One region of the Pseudoduganella plicata genome, then DNA from elsewhere that is predicted to be linked to it. Evidence: predicted binding sites of a transcription regulator. Region 1 holds the regulator's gene; the other holds the start of a gene.
The links. Region 1 encodes FliA, which starts transcription of late flagellar genes. Its sites were predicted from a motif close to CTAAAGTTTNNNNNNNNNNNGCCGNTA; they were not measured.
Positions count from the first base shown of each region.

Region 2: the regulator FliA is predicted to act here: its motif matches at 4,188-4,214, upstream of E1742_RS22795 (flagellar protein FliT).

Region 1 is NZ_CP038026.1:2,262,348-2,268,015, reverse strand. It holds gene flhF (flagellar biosynthesis GTPase FlhF) at 1-848, shown strand, start outside; gene E1742_RS10000 (MinD/ParA family ATP-binding protein) at 841-1,656, shown strand; gene E1742_RS09995 (RNA polymerase sigma factor FliA) at 1,684-2,415, shown strand; gene E1742_RS09990 (flagellar motor protein) at 2,397-3,143, shown strand; gene motD (flagellar motor protein MotD) at 3,159-3,962, shown strand; gene E1742_RS09980 (hypothetical protein) at 3,983-4,390, shown strand; gene E1742_RS09975 (hypothetical protein) at 4,474-5,364, shown strand; gene E1742_RS09970 (VOC family protein) at 5,327-5,668, opposite strand, start outside.
Region 2 is NZ_CP038026.1:5,162,644-5,168,311, forward strand. It holds gene bufB (MNIO family bufferin maturase) at 1-5, shown strand, start outside; gene E1742_RS22775 (hypothetical protein) at 34-333, opposite strand; gene E1742_RS22780 (RNA-binding S4 domain-containing protein) at 401-637, opposite strand; gene fumC (class II fumarate hydratase) at 734-2,131, opposite strand; gene E1742_RS22790 (type IV pilus assembly protein FimV) at 2,272-3,798, shown strand; gene E1742_RS22795 (flagellar protein FliT) at 3,878-4,144, opposite strand; gene E1742_RS22800 (hypothetical protein) at 4,275-4,604, opposite strand; gene E1742_RS22805 (HDOD domain-containing protein) at 4,634-5,461, opposite strand.

The DNA.
Region 1 (5,668 bases):
AGGCCACTGTCCTGCGTGAAATGCTGGGTGCCGGCTTCTCCGCCACCCTGGCCAAGATGCTGATCGAAAAAATGCCGGCCGGCCGCTCCGCGGAGGAAAGCCTGCGCTGGATCCGCACCGTGCTGGCCCGCAACCTGAACGTCATCGCCAACGAAGACGCGCTGATCGAAAAGGGCGGCGTGTTTGCCCTGGTCGGCCCGACCGGCGTCGGCAAGACGACCTCCACCGCCAAGCTGGCGGCCCGTTGCGTGATGCGCCACGGCCCGGAAAAGCTGGCCCTGATCACGACGGACGCCTACCGTATCGGCGCGCACGAGCAGCTGCGCATCTACGGCAAGATCCTGGGCGTGATGGTGCACTCCGTGAAGGACGAAGCGGACCTGCGCATCGCGCTGAAGGAACTGCGCAACAAGCATACCGTGCTGATCGACACCGTCGGCGTCAGCCAGCGCGACCAGATGGTCACGGAACAGGTCGCCATGCTGCAGGGCACCGACGTGGACGTCAAACGCCTGCTGTGCCTGAACAGCACGTCGACGCAGGAAACGCTGGCCGAAGTGGTGCGTGCCTACCAGGGCACGGGCCTGGCCGGCGCCATCATGACGAAGCTGGACGAAGCGGCGTCGATCGGCAATGTGCTGGACGTCGTGATCCGCCAGAAACTGAACCTGTTCTACGTGTCGAACGGCCAGCGCGTGCCGGAAGACCTGCACCTGGCCAAGCCGGACGAACTGATCGAACGGGCCTTCCGCTCGAAAAAGGACGTCAGCCAGTTTTCCGACAGCGACCTGCCGATGCTGATGGCAGCGGCCGGCAACAATGCAACGCGCGAGGTGTACCTTGGCTAACTTCGATTTCGACCAGGCCGAAGGTCTGCGCCGCATGCTGGCGGGGCCGCCGCGGCCCCGTATCGTCACGTTCCTGTCCGCCACCCCGCAGGACGACAAGGGCGCGATGCTCGTGAACCTGGGCGCCTCGCTGGCCCGCAACGGCAACGACGTGCTGCTGGTCGACGCCTGCGCCAGCGCGCACGGTGTCGCTTCGCGCCTCGGCGTCGACAACGGCGCCAGCCTGCTGAACGTGGCGCGCCAGGAGTGCGGCCTGAACCAGGTCGTGCACCAGGTGCCGCAGGGCTTCAACGTGGTGTCGATGACGCGCGGCGAAGCACGCAACGGTCCCGCCGAAAGCCGCCGCCTGGCCAAGGCATTCGACGTCATGGCCACGCAGGCCGGCATCGTCCTTGTCGATGGCGAATTCGACGGCGAAGCGTTCCCCGTGCCCGTCATGGCCAGTTCGGAAATCGTCGTGCAGGTGTCGAACAGCGCCACGTCGATCAAGAACGCCTACATGATGATCAAGCGCCTGAATCACGAGCTGGGCCGTCGCCCGTTCGGCATTGTCGTCACGGGCGCGTCGGAAGCTGAGGCACGGGTGGTTTACGATAATATGGCGCAGGCGGCAAGCCGTTACCTGGCGGTCAATCTTGTGTCCATGGGGTCCGTGCCTGCCGATGAGTATCTGCATCGCGCCGCGCGCCTGGGCCGCGCCGTGGTGGATGCGTTTCCGCTGGCCGGTGCCTCGGTGGCGTTCCGTCAAATGGCGGGCCGCTTTGCCCTGGCCGGCGCGCCGGAGGGATTCGCGGGGAGCGTCAACTGAATGAGCCGATAACAAGTAGAACAATTTATGTACACGGTCAAAGGGAAGGTGAACAAGGATTCGCTGCTGACGGAGCACATGCCTCTCGTGAAGCGCCTTGCCCACCACATGAAGGCAAAATTGCCGCCCAGCGTGGAAGTCGATGACCTGGTACAGGCAGGCATGATCGGCCTGCTCGACGCAATCGGACGCTATGAGGAGACGCATGGTGCGCAGTTCGAGACCTATGCGGTGATGCGTATCCGCGGCGCCATGCTGGACGAGTTGCGCAGCAGCGACTGGATGCCGCGCACGATGCGCCAGGACATGCGCAAGATCGAGACGGCCATGGCGTCGCTGCAGCAGAAGCTGGGGCGGCCGCCCAGCGAGTCCGAGGTTGCGAAGTCGCTCAAGCTGTCCCTGGCGGACTACCAGGAGATGCTGTCCGAAGGCGGCGGCCACCAGTTGGTGTACTACGAGGACTTCAAGAACGAGGACGGCAGCGACAGCTTCCTCGACCGCTACGCGCACGACGAGGATGCCGATCCGCTGCGCGCGCTGATGGACACGGACTTCCGCCAGGCCGTCATCGATGCGATCGATGCGCTGCCGCCGCGCGAGAAGCTGCTGATGGGCCTGTACTACGAGGAAGAGTTGAACCTGAAAGAAATCGGCGCCGTCATGGGCGTCTCCGAATCGCGCGTATCGCAGCTGCATACGCAGGCCGTCGCGCGGCTGCGCGCCACCTTGAGGGAGCAGGCATGGACTGGTCCAGCGTAGCCGGCATACTGCTGGCGCTGGCTGGCCTGATCGTCGGACAGTCGCTCGAGGGTGGCAAGCTTTCCTCGCTGGTGCAGCCGGCCGCGTTTGCCATCGTGGTCATCGGCACGTTGGGCGCCGTATTGCTGCAGACGCGCCCCGGTACCCTGCGGCGCGGCATCGTCATGCTGCGCTGGGTGATCCGTCCCCCGGCGGATACCCGCGCCGCCCTGAAGAAAGACATCCAGACGTGGAACCAGACGGTGCGCCGCGCCGGTCCCCTGGCGCTGGAGCGTCATATGGCCGCCGCCACCGATCCGTTCATGGCCAAGGGCCTGCGCATGATTATCGACGGCATCCAGCCGGACAAACTGCGCCAGTTGCTGGACACGGAAATCACCGCGTTCGAGACGGCCGAGCGCCAGGCCGTGCGCGTGTGGGAATCGGCGGCCGGCTACTCGCCCACGATCGGCATCCTGGGCGCCGTGCTGGGCCTGATCCACGTGATGGAAAACCTGTCGGACCCGGCCAAGCTGGGCCCCGGCATCGCGGTGGCGTTCGTCTCCACGATTTACGGTGTCGGCCTGGCCAACCTGTTCTTCTACCCGATCGCCAACAAGCTGAAGAACATCGTCACGGCCCAGGTGCACCAGCAGGAAATCGCCGCGGCCGTGTTCCACGATATCGCCACGGGCGACTTCACCCGCATCATGGACGAGCGCATCGCCACGCTGATGCGCGATCACTGACGCCAAAGTTCAGCCATGAGCCAATACCGCCGCGCCCGCCGACCGTACGACGAAGAGCCGGAAAACCACGAGCGCTGGCTCATCTCGTACGCCGATTTCATCACGCTGCTGTTCGCGTTTTTTGTTGTGATGTATGCGATCTCGGTGGTCAATACGGGCAAGTACAAGGTCTTCTCGGACGCGCTGGGCGACGCCTTCGGCGGCGCCGGCGCGGCCATCGTTCAGAACACGGAAGTGCAGACGACGCCGCAAGCCACGCCCCAGGCCATCCGCCGCCGCGCCATGATCGTGCAGGAAAAAGTGCGCATGACGAAGCTGGCCCAGGACCTGCTTTCCACGATGGCGCCGCTCGTCAAGGAAGGCAAGGTACGCGTCACGCAGAACAGCCGCGGCGTGTCCGTCGAGATCAACGCCTCCGTGCTGTTCGATCCGGGCGAAGCGAAGCTGACGGAAGCGTCGCGCGAAGCGCTGCAGGCCGTTGCCAGCCTCCTGAAGGACGACCCGCACGCCGTGCAGGTGGAAGGCCACACGGACAACCAGCCGATCCGCAATATCTATGCGTCGAACTGGGAGCTGTCGTCGATCCGTGCCGCCACCGTCGTGCGGCTGTTCATCGAGTCCGGCGTGGCGCCGGAGCGGCTGACGGCCGTCGGTCATGCGTCCAACCAGCCGGTTGCGGACAACAACGACCCGATTGGCCGTGCGCGCAACCGGCGCGTGGCGGTGACCATCTTGTCCGGGGTGCCCGATCCGGAGACGGAGATTCCGACGGCGGCTGAGGCGGCGCCGGCGCCGGCGGCACCCCAGCCGGCGCAGTAATCGGCCTGCGATCCTTTTCGATGTCTTCCTACGCACCGATCGCCGGGCCTGTCGCGCTGCTCGAACCGGAACCTTTCATCCATGCATTCATCGAGGACCACGAGGCGTGGTCGCTGTTCGCATGGCGCGCCTTTGAGCGCGACCGCAGTACCGGCCTGACCGCGGCGGAGGTCGCGTACCGCGTCCTGCTGAGCAAGTACTGCCCGCCCGAGCTGGAAGCGCGGCCTGTGGCATTGAGTGCCGAGCCGGTGCATACCGCGCGAGAGCAGGTCGTGGCTGTCGAGTACGTGGACGATACCTGCCTCGTCATGACCCGGGGAGCGTCGACAGGTGAAGATTGCGCGTACGTGCTGCAGCGGGCGAGCGGACGGTGGTTCCTGACCTGCGTGCTGTGCGTCCGCGACGATGGCAAGTATGAGAGCCTGTAGTGGATTATGGCGGCGCTTGCTGAACGACCGTCGCTATTTCTTCATGGAGTCCTGATGGCGTGTCATGCAGAATTTTCGGCATTATGCTTGGCATGACGCAGGCATGTCCCTATCGCTTCCTCATCGAAGCAGTCGACGACGCGCGTGACGACGCAGTCGCCGGCCTGCTGACGGCATGGCTGGCGGCAAACGTCGAGGAAACCACCTGGCTGGCCTCCTTGCGGGAGCGGGGCCGCAGCGCCGTGCCGGCAGTGAGCCAGCAGGAGCTCTGGCGCCTGAATGCGTTGGGCCGCTTGTGTGACCGGCTGCTCCAGGCGGCCAGCCGTGAAGATGGCGACGCTATGTTGTCCATGACGCAGGTCGAGGATTTTCTGGGCAGGCTCGGTATCGATGCGATACGTCCACACAGTTACACGCCTTTTTATCACGAGGTAGTCAACACAGTGGCGGCTCCCGATCTGCGTGCGACGCCTCGAATAGTGACATGGCACTGGCCGTGTCTCATGTTGGGCTCGCTCTTGGTCGTCCGCGGCGGCGTCTCGGTCGTGGCCGGTGGCGACGTGCTGACGCCCGGAATTGCGGAGGCATCCACACTGTATTGGGCGTACAGCCGCGAGCGCCGCCCGACGCACGATCTGGCGCATGGATGGGGCGGCAACTCGGCTTGGCGAACGGCATTCCGGCGCGATTATGCGCTGGACGGTCACTATCATTTCAATGTGGATGCGCCAACGGACCTGGCGCGGCTCGACCCGGCAGAGCCGGCCGAAGACGACCTCACGCGACCCGAGCGCATCGAACTCCTGACCTGCCGCGCGTTCATGACCTGTCCCAAAGAGCATGGTGACCGGTTCCCTTACCGCGACAGAATTTCAGTCCCCATCGCGGCAGGGCAGGGCGGACAGCCCGTATCGCTGTGGCGGCGCCTGCTGACCCTCACGCGGCGACAGCCGCCTTCACCTGCTGAATCCTGATCATGTTCCCGGCCGGATCGCGCAGCGCGCAGTCGCGCACGCCGTACGGCTGGTCGGTCGGCTCCTGCACGATGTCTACTTCGCGCATCTGCAGCTTGTCGAACGTGGCGTCTAGGTCCTGCGTGGCCAGCAGCAGCATCGCATACGTTCCCTTGGCCATCATTTCCGTGATCGTGCGGCGCTCCTCCTCGGTCGTGCCCGGTGCGACACCTGGCGGGGACAGGACGATCGATGTGCCCGGCTGGCCTTTCGGTCCCACGGTAATCCAGCGCAGCGCGCCGTAGGCCACGTCGTTGCGCACCTC
Region 2 (5,668 bases), 2.9 Mb from region 1:
CGTAGCGGCCCGGGCGACCCGCGGCGGCCGCGGTTAGTGGAAAGCCCGCAGCACTTTCGCTTCGCCGTCCCTGTCGCCGTGCAGGCGGCACCGGGCTTCGGTGGCGTCGATCATCCGGGCCAGCTGGGCTTCCTCGCAGCGCTCCAGCTCTTCGTTGGCGACGGCCAACGCCTGCGCCAGCTTGTGCCGCGCCGTGTGGTACAGGCCGTGATCGTAATGCCCCGTATTCTTCAGCAGTTCTTCCGCGTTCTCGATCACCTGGCGCAGGTCGCCGATCAGGCGGTGTTGCGTGACGATTTTCGTATCATGGCCGTTCGTTTCGGAGCCGTTCATGGTCGTTTCCTCCTGGTTGCTGATCTGTAACTGTAACGGTGGCACCAGCGCAGAGGGTTGCGACAGGTCAGGCGCCGTCGGCGCCTCCGTCACCGACTACCACGATACGCACATCGCCCAGCGTGACCTGCTGGCCGCTGCGGATCTTCGCGGTCTTGCGCAATTCCTGCTTGCCGTCGACACGGACCTGGCCGCTGGCGACGATCTGCTTGCCGGCGCCGCCGCTGTCGCACAGGCCGACCACCTTCAGCAACTGGTTCAGCTCGATATATTCCGATGTTAATTCAAATTCTACTTTTTGCATTCTATCCTCAGTGAAAACAGTTGCCGCCCGCTGTTGCAAATAAATACACCTATGTTGTAAATAAGTTACGCAAAGCGGGCGGCATGGACGCCCTTGTCAGCCCTTCGCGTCCGGCCGGGTCATTGCCAGCGGCACGATCCACCCTTCGAACTGCTCCGCCGTGACGAACCCCAGCGCCAGCGCGGCGTCGCGTAACGTGGTGCCTTCGTGCTGGGCTTTCTTGGCAATTTGCGCGGCGCGATCATACCCGATGTGCGGGGCCAGCGCCGTGACCAGCATCAGCGAGCGTTCCATCAGTTCGCCGATGCGTTCGCGGTTGGGTTCGATGCCCTGGGCGCAATGTTCGTCGAAGCTGCGCATGCCGTCGGCCAGCAGGCGCGCGCTCTGCAGGAAATTATGCGCCAGCAGCGGCTTGTAGACGTTCAGTTCGAAATTGCCGGAAGCGCCGCCCATCGTGATGGCCACGTCGTTCCCGAACACCTGGCAGCACAGCATCGTGATGGCTTCGCATTGGGTTGGGTTGACCTTGCCCGGCATGATCGAGCTGCCTGGCTCGTTCTCTGGAATGGTGATTTCGCCCAGGCCGGAGCGGGGGCCGGACGCCATCCAGCGCACGTCGTTGGCGATCTTGAACATTGCAGCTGCCAGCGTTTTCAAAGCGCCATGCGCCGCGATAAGGGCCTCGTGACCGGCCAGCGCGGCAAACTTGTTGTCGGCGCTGCGGAACGGCAGGTTCAGCCGCTCTGCCAGTTCGGCCGCGATCCTGGTGGCGTATTCCGGGTGCGCATTCAAGCCCGTGCCGACGGCGGTGCCGCCCGCAGCCAGCTCCAGCACGGCGGGCAGGGCATTGGTGAGCGCTCGCTCCGCATGGTCCAGCTGGGCAACGTAGCCGGAAAATTCCTGGCCGAGGGTCAGCGGGGTCGCATCCTGCAGGTGGGTGCGGCCGATCTTGACGATGTCGGCAAATGCCTGCGCCTTGGCGTCCAGCGTGGCGCGCAACTGGCGCAGTGCCGGCAGCACGTCGGTCGCGACGGCCGTGGCGGCGGCCACATGGATCGCCGTCGGGAAGATATCGTTGGACGACTGGCCCTTGTTGACGTCGTCATTCGGGTGCAGCTTGCGCTCTTCGCCGCGCACGCCGCCCAGCAGTTCGGAACCGCGGTTGGCCAGCACTTCGTTCATGTTCATATTCGATTGCGTGCCGGAACCCGTCTGCCAGACGGCCAGCGGAAATTCGCCCGCGTGCCTGCCTTCCAGGACTTCATCCGCAGCGCGCGTGATGGCGTCCGCCTTGGTGCTGTCCAGTACGCCAAGGTCCACGTTGACGCGTGCCGCCGCCCGCTTCACCTGCGCCAGCGCGGCGATCAGCTCCGGCGGCATGCGTTCCGTGGAGATGTGAAAGTGGTGCAGCGAGCGCTGCGTCTGGGCGCCCCACAGCCGGTCCGCCGGGACGTCGATCGGGCCGAAACTGTCGCGTTCGATTCTGCTTTCCATGAAAATCCTTTGCAATGGTGTTGGATTAATAGTGTTTCATTGACACGTTCGAGTGTAGCGCAGCGACGATTTTTGGGTGCGGCACTTAAATAATCCTGAAACGTGCCGTTATAGACTTACGTTCAGGAAATAATCCAGCCATGTCCAAGCTCACTTCCACCGCCGCCATCGTTCTCGGGATCGCCGTCGCCGGCGTTGATGCCGCCGAGCTGGGCGAAGCCAACGTGCGTTCGCATGTGGGGGAACAGCTGGTTGCGGACGTCGAGCTGGTCGACCTGACCCCGCAGGACCTGGCCGACCTGCAGGTGCGCCTGGCCAGCCGCAACGTGTTCCAGGGCGCGAACGTGTCGATGAGCCCGGCGCTGGCCGGGATGAACATCACGATCGCGAAACGCGACGCGCGCCGCGTATTGCACCTGACGACCAGCGCGCCCATCCAGTCGGAAGTGCTGCATCTGTATTTCGAGCTGACGAGCGCCGGGCGCCAGAGTGTGCGCGGCGTGTCCTTGTGGCTGCGTGCCGCGCCCCCGGCACCGCCCGCGCCCACACCGGTACCGGCGGCGCAGCCGACCAGGGTCGCGGGCGCGCCGGTCGTGTCGTCGGCGCCCGAATCCTCCCCGCGGTCCCGTCCGTCCGGTATCGCGATACAACTTGCCACCGCCGGGACGCCGGGGCGGCAGGCAACCAGGGCCGAGGCGGAGCTGATGGGCGCCGTCGAGCGCGCGTTCGCCGCGCGGTCGGCCGGAAAGACGGCAGCACCGGCGCCAGCGCGTGCCGTGCCGGCGGTTGGAGCAACGGTAATCGAAAAGCCCGCATCCACGCCGATCAAGGCCGTTGAGAAGCCGGTGCCAGCCGTTCATAAAATTGTCGAGAAGCCTGCACTGGCCGATCATAAGGTCACTGAAAAACCCGCGCCCGCGACCGCAAAGGTCGCCGGCAAGACCTCACCCGCGCCGGCAAAGCCCGCGGAAAAGCCGGCAGTATCGATCGTGCCGCCGCTGCCTGTCATCGCGAAGCCGACGGAGCCGGTCCCGGTCGGGCCGGCCGCGGACAAGGCATTACTCAAGAAGCTGGCCGAGCTGGAAGCCAAGCTGAAGTCGCTGCAGGCGGCGGTGGCGAAAAATGCGGCTGCGCCGCCAGCGGCTGCCGCACCGGCCGCCGCACCGGCCACAACTAGGTCGCCGGATACCAAAGCGCCGGCACCGGCCGCTGCGGCGCCGGCCGCCGTGCCGGCGAGCCACGTCGAGCAAAGCGCTGCGGTCGTCACGGCAACGGAGCCGCCGGGCCGCACAGCGGCCGGCAAGATCACGGATGCGCGTGCGGACAAGGCAGCGCTGGACAGGGAGGTTGCGTCGACAGCTGCGGCGGCGCGCGAAGCCGGCCAGCCGGCCGCACCCGCGCCCGCGCCGGAGGTAAGGAAAGCGGCGCCGCCGCCCCAGGAGCCCGTCAAGGAGAAGAAGATGTCGCGGCCGAAGGTGCTGACGATGATCGCTGCCGGCAGCGTGGCACTGCTGCTCGTCGTCGGCGTCATCGTCCATCTGGTGCGCCGCCGCAAGGCGAAACAGGCCAGCGCGCAGATCAAGGTGTGGCAGAGCTGGCGCAAGAAGGCCATTGCCGAGGCGGCAACGGCGGAAGAGGAAGCGCCCGCCGAAGCCGGGGCTGCCTGAGCCGTCCATTGCCGGTCTGCTCCCCCGGCAGACATGAAAAAAGCGCCCCATGGGCGCTTTGTTATTTCAGCAACGGATCTCAGCCGTTCAGCTGGCCCATCCATGGCTCCGTCACGTCGCGCACGGCGCGGTCGTTGGCGAGAATCTGCCTGAGCAGGTCGATCTTGCGCTGGCGGGCCGAACCTTCCAGCTTGGGCACGCCGCCAATCGCGGGCACGGCAGCGGCTGCACACTGATTTTCCAGCCGATCCAGGCCATTCCAGTCGCCCATCTGCGCCGCCACCGCCATCTTGCCCGTCAGGCCGGCAATGTTTTCGTACATGGAGAGAACTTCGGTGGAGGTCATGATCAGCCTTCAAAAACGTCGATGGAGTACCGCTTGTCTGGATTAACGTCAGGCGTGAGCGGAACTTTAGGGTTTTTGAAAAATATTTTGAAATTCTTTTTGGGCTTGCCCAATCGATAACGATCGACCTTCAACCCGGCAACGTATACACGTACAGCACAGGCAGCAGCAGCAGGACGAACGCTGCCGCGCCCAGGCTGTTCGCCGCGGCCCGGTTCCTCACGCGGCGCGTGCAGGCCGAGTACAGCAGGTAACCCGTGCAGGGGACGTGGGTGCCCGCCATCAGTACCCAGGCAACAAAGCAGACCAGGCCGGGGCCAAAGCCAGGCTGCCCGGAAGGGCCGCGTGGCGCCGTGGCCCAGCCGTGGCTGGCCCATATCATCGGTATGGTGCCAATGGCGATGATGACGGCGCAGAGAATGGTGCGGAGGTTGGTCGGCGGGGAGGCTGTCGGAGTCATGCCCGAACTATATCGATGCCAATCAGTTGCTATCGAAACATTTCTTCCAGCCCGGCGCTGAGCTCGTCCAGCGGCGGCATATCGTCGATCAGCATTTCCGTCGTCAGCCCCAGGCTGGCCGCCACGTCCGCGGGGGCGCTTGCCCGTAACTGTTCTTCGGTTTGCTGTTCCAGCTCGGCACGGGCGCGCCATGCGCCGAGGTGGACGAGGGCGGACAGCCGGTTGACCGGGCTCGTCGCGAGCGGCGTGGGGAACGCTTCGATCGCGTCCGAGAATTCGGCAGGGAACTGCCAGCGGCGGGCCAGTTCCGCCCCGACCTCGGCATAGCCGAAGCCCAGCGTGCGTTTTTCGACGTCAAGCCGATGCTGGGCCAGCGGCGCTGTATTCGCGTCCAGTGCCTGGGCCTGCTCGGGCGCCGCCGAATGCAACAGGAGTTCGCCGATCGCGTGCATCATGCCGATCGTAAATGCCAGCTCCTGGTTGTCGCGCGTCTTCTTTGCCATCCATTTGCCGGCCACGGCCGTGTGCATGCTGTAGCGCCAGAACTGCTTCAGATCCAGCCCTGTCACTTCCTTGAAGCCATTGACGAGGCCGGAACTGATGACGAGCGTGCGCACGGCAACAAATCCCAGCATCAGTACGGCGTCCTCGACGGTACCAATGCTGCGCGACACGTTGTAATAAGCGGAGTTGGCAAGGCGAAGCAGTTTCGCGCTCAGCACCGGATCGAGCGCGACTTTCCGCGCCACATCCTCGGTGGACACGGACGCCTTGTCGAAACTCTGGATCAGATCCTGCACGACCTTCGGCGCTGTGGGCAACGCGGCTGGGTTATCGAACAATTCCTGCAGTGTCATCGTGCGTCTCCTGTCTCATGTTGCTTTGAGTAAATACATGGTTGAACTATAGCGGACATTCCGGCCGCGCAGAAGGGCTGTTTGCCTCTCGCCCGATGCCACTTTACTGCGGACCGCCGCATGATGGCGCAGGCTGTCGCAGCGGAACGCCCTTGGCCGCGCTCCGGAGCGGGCACACATACATCGTGCGCAATCTGGACGACTGGT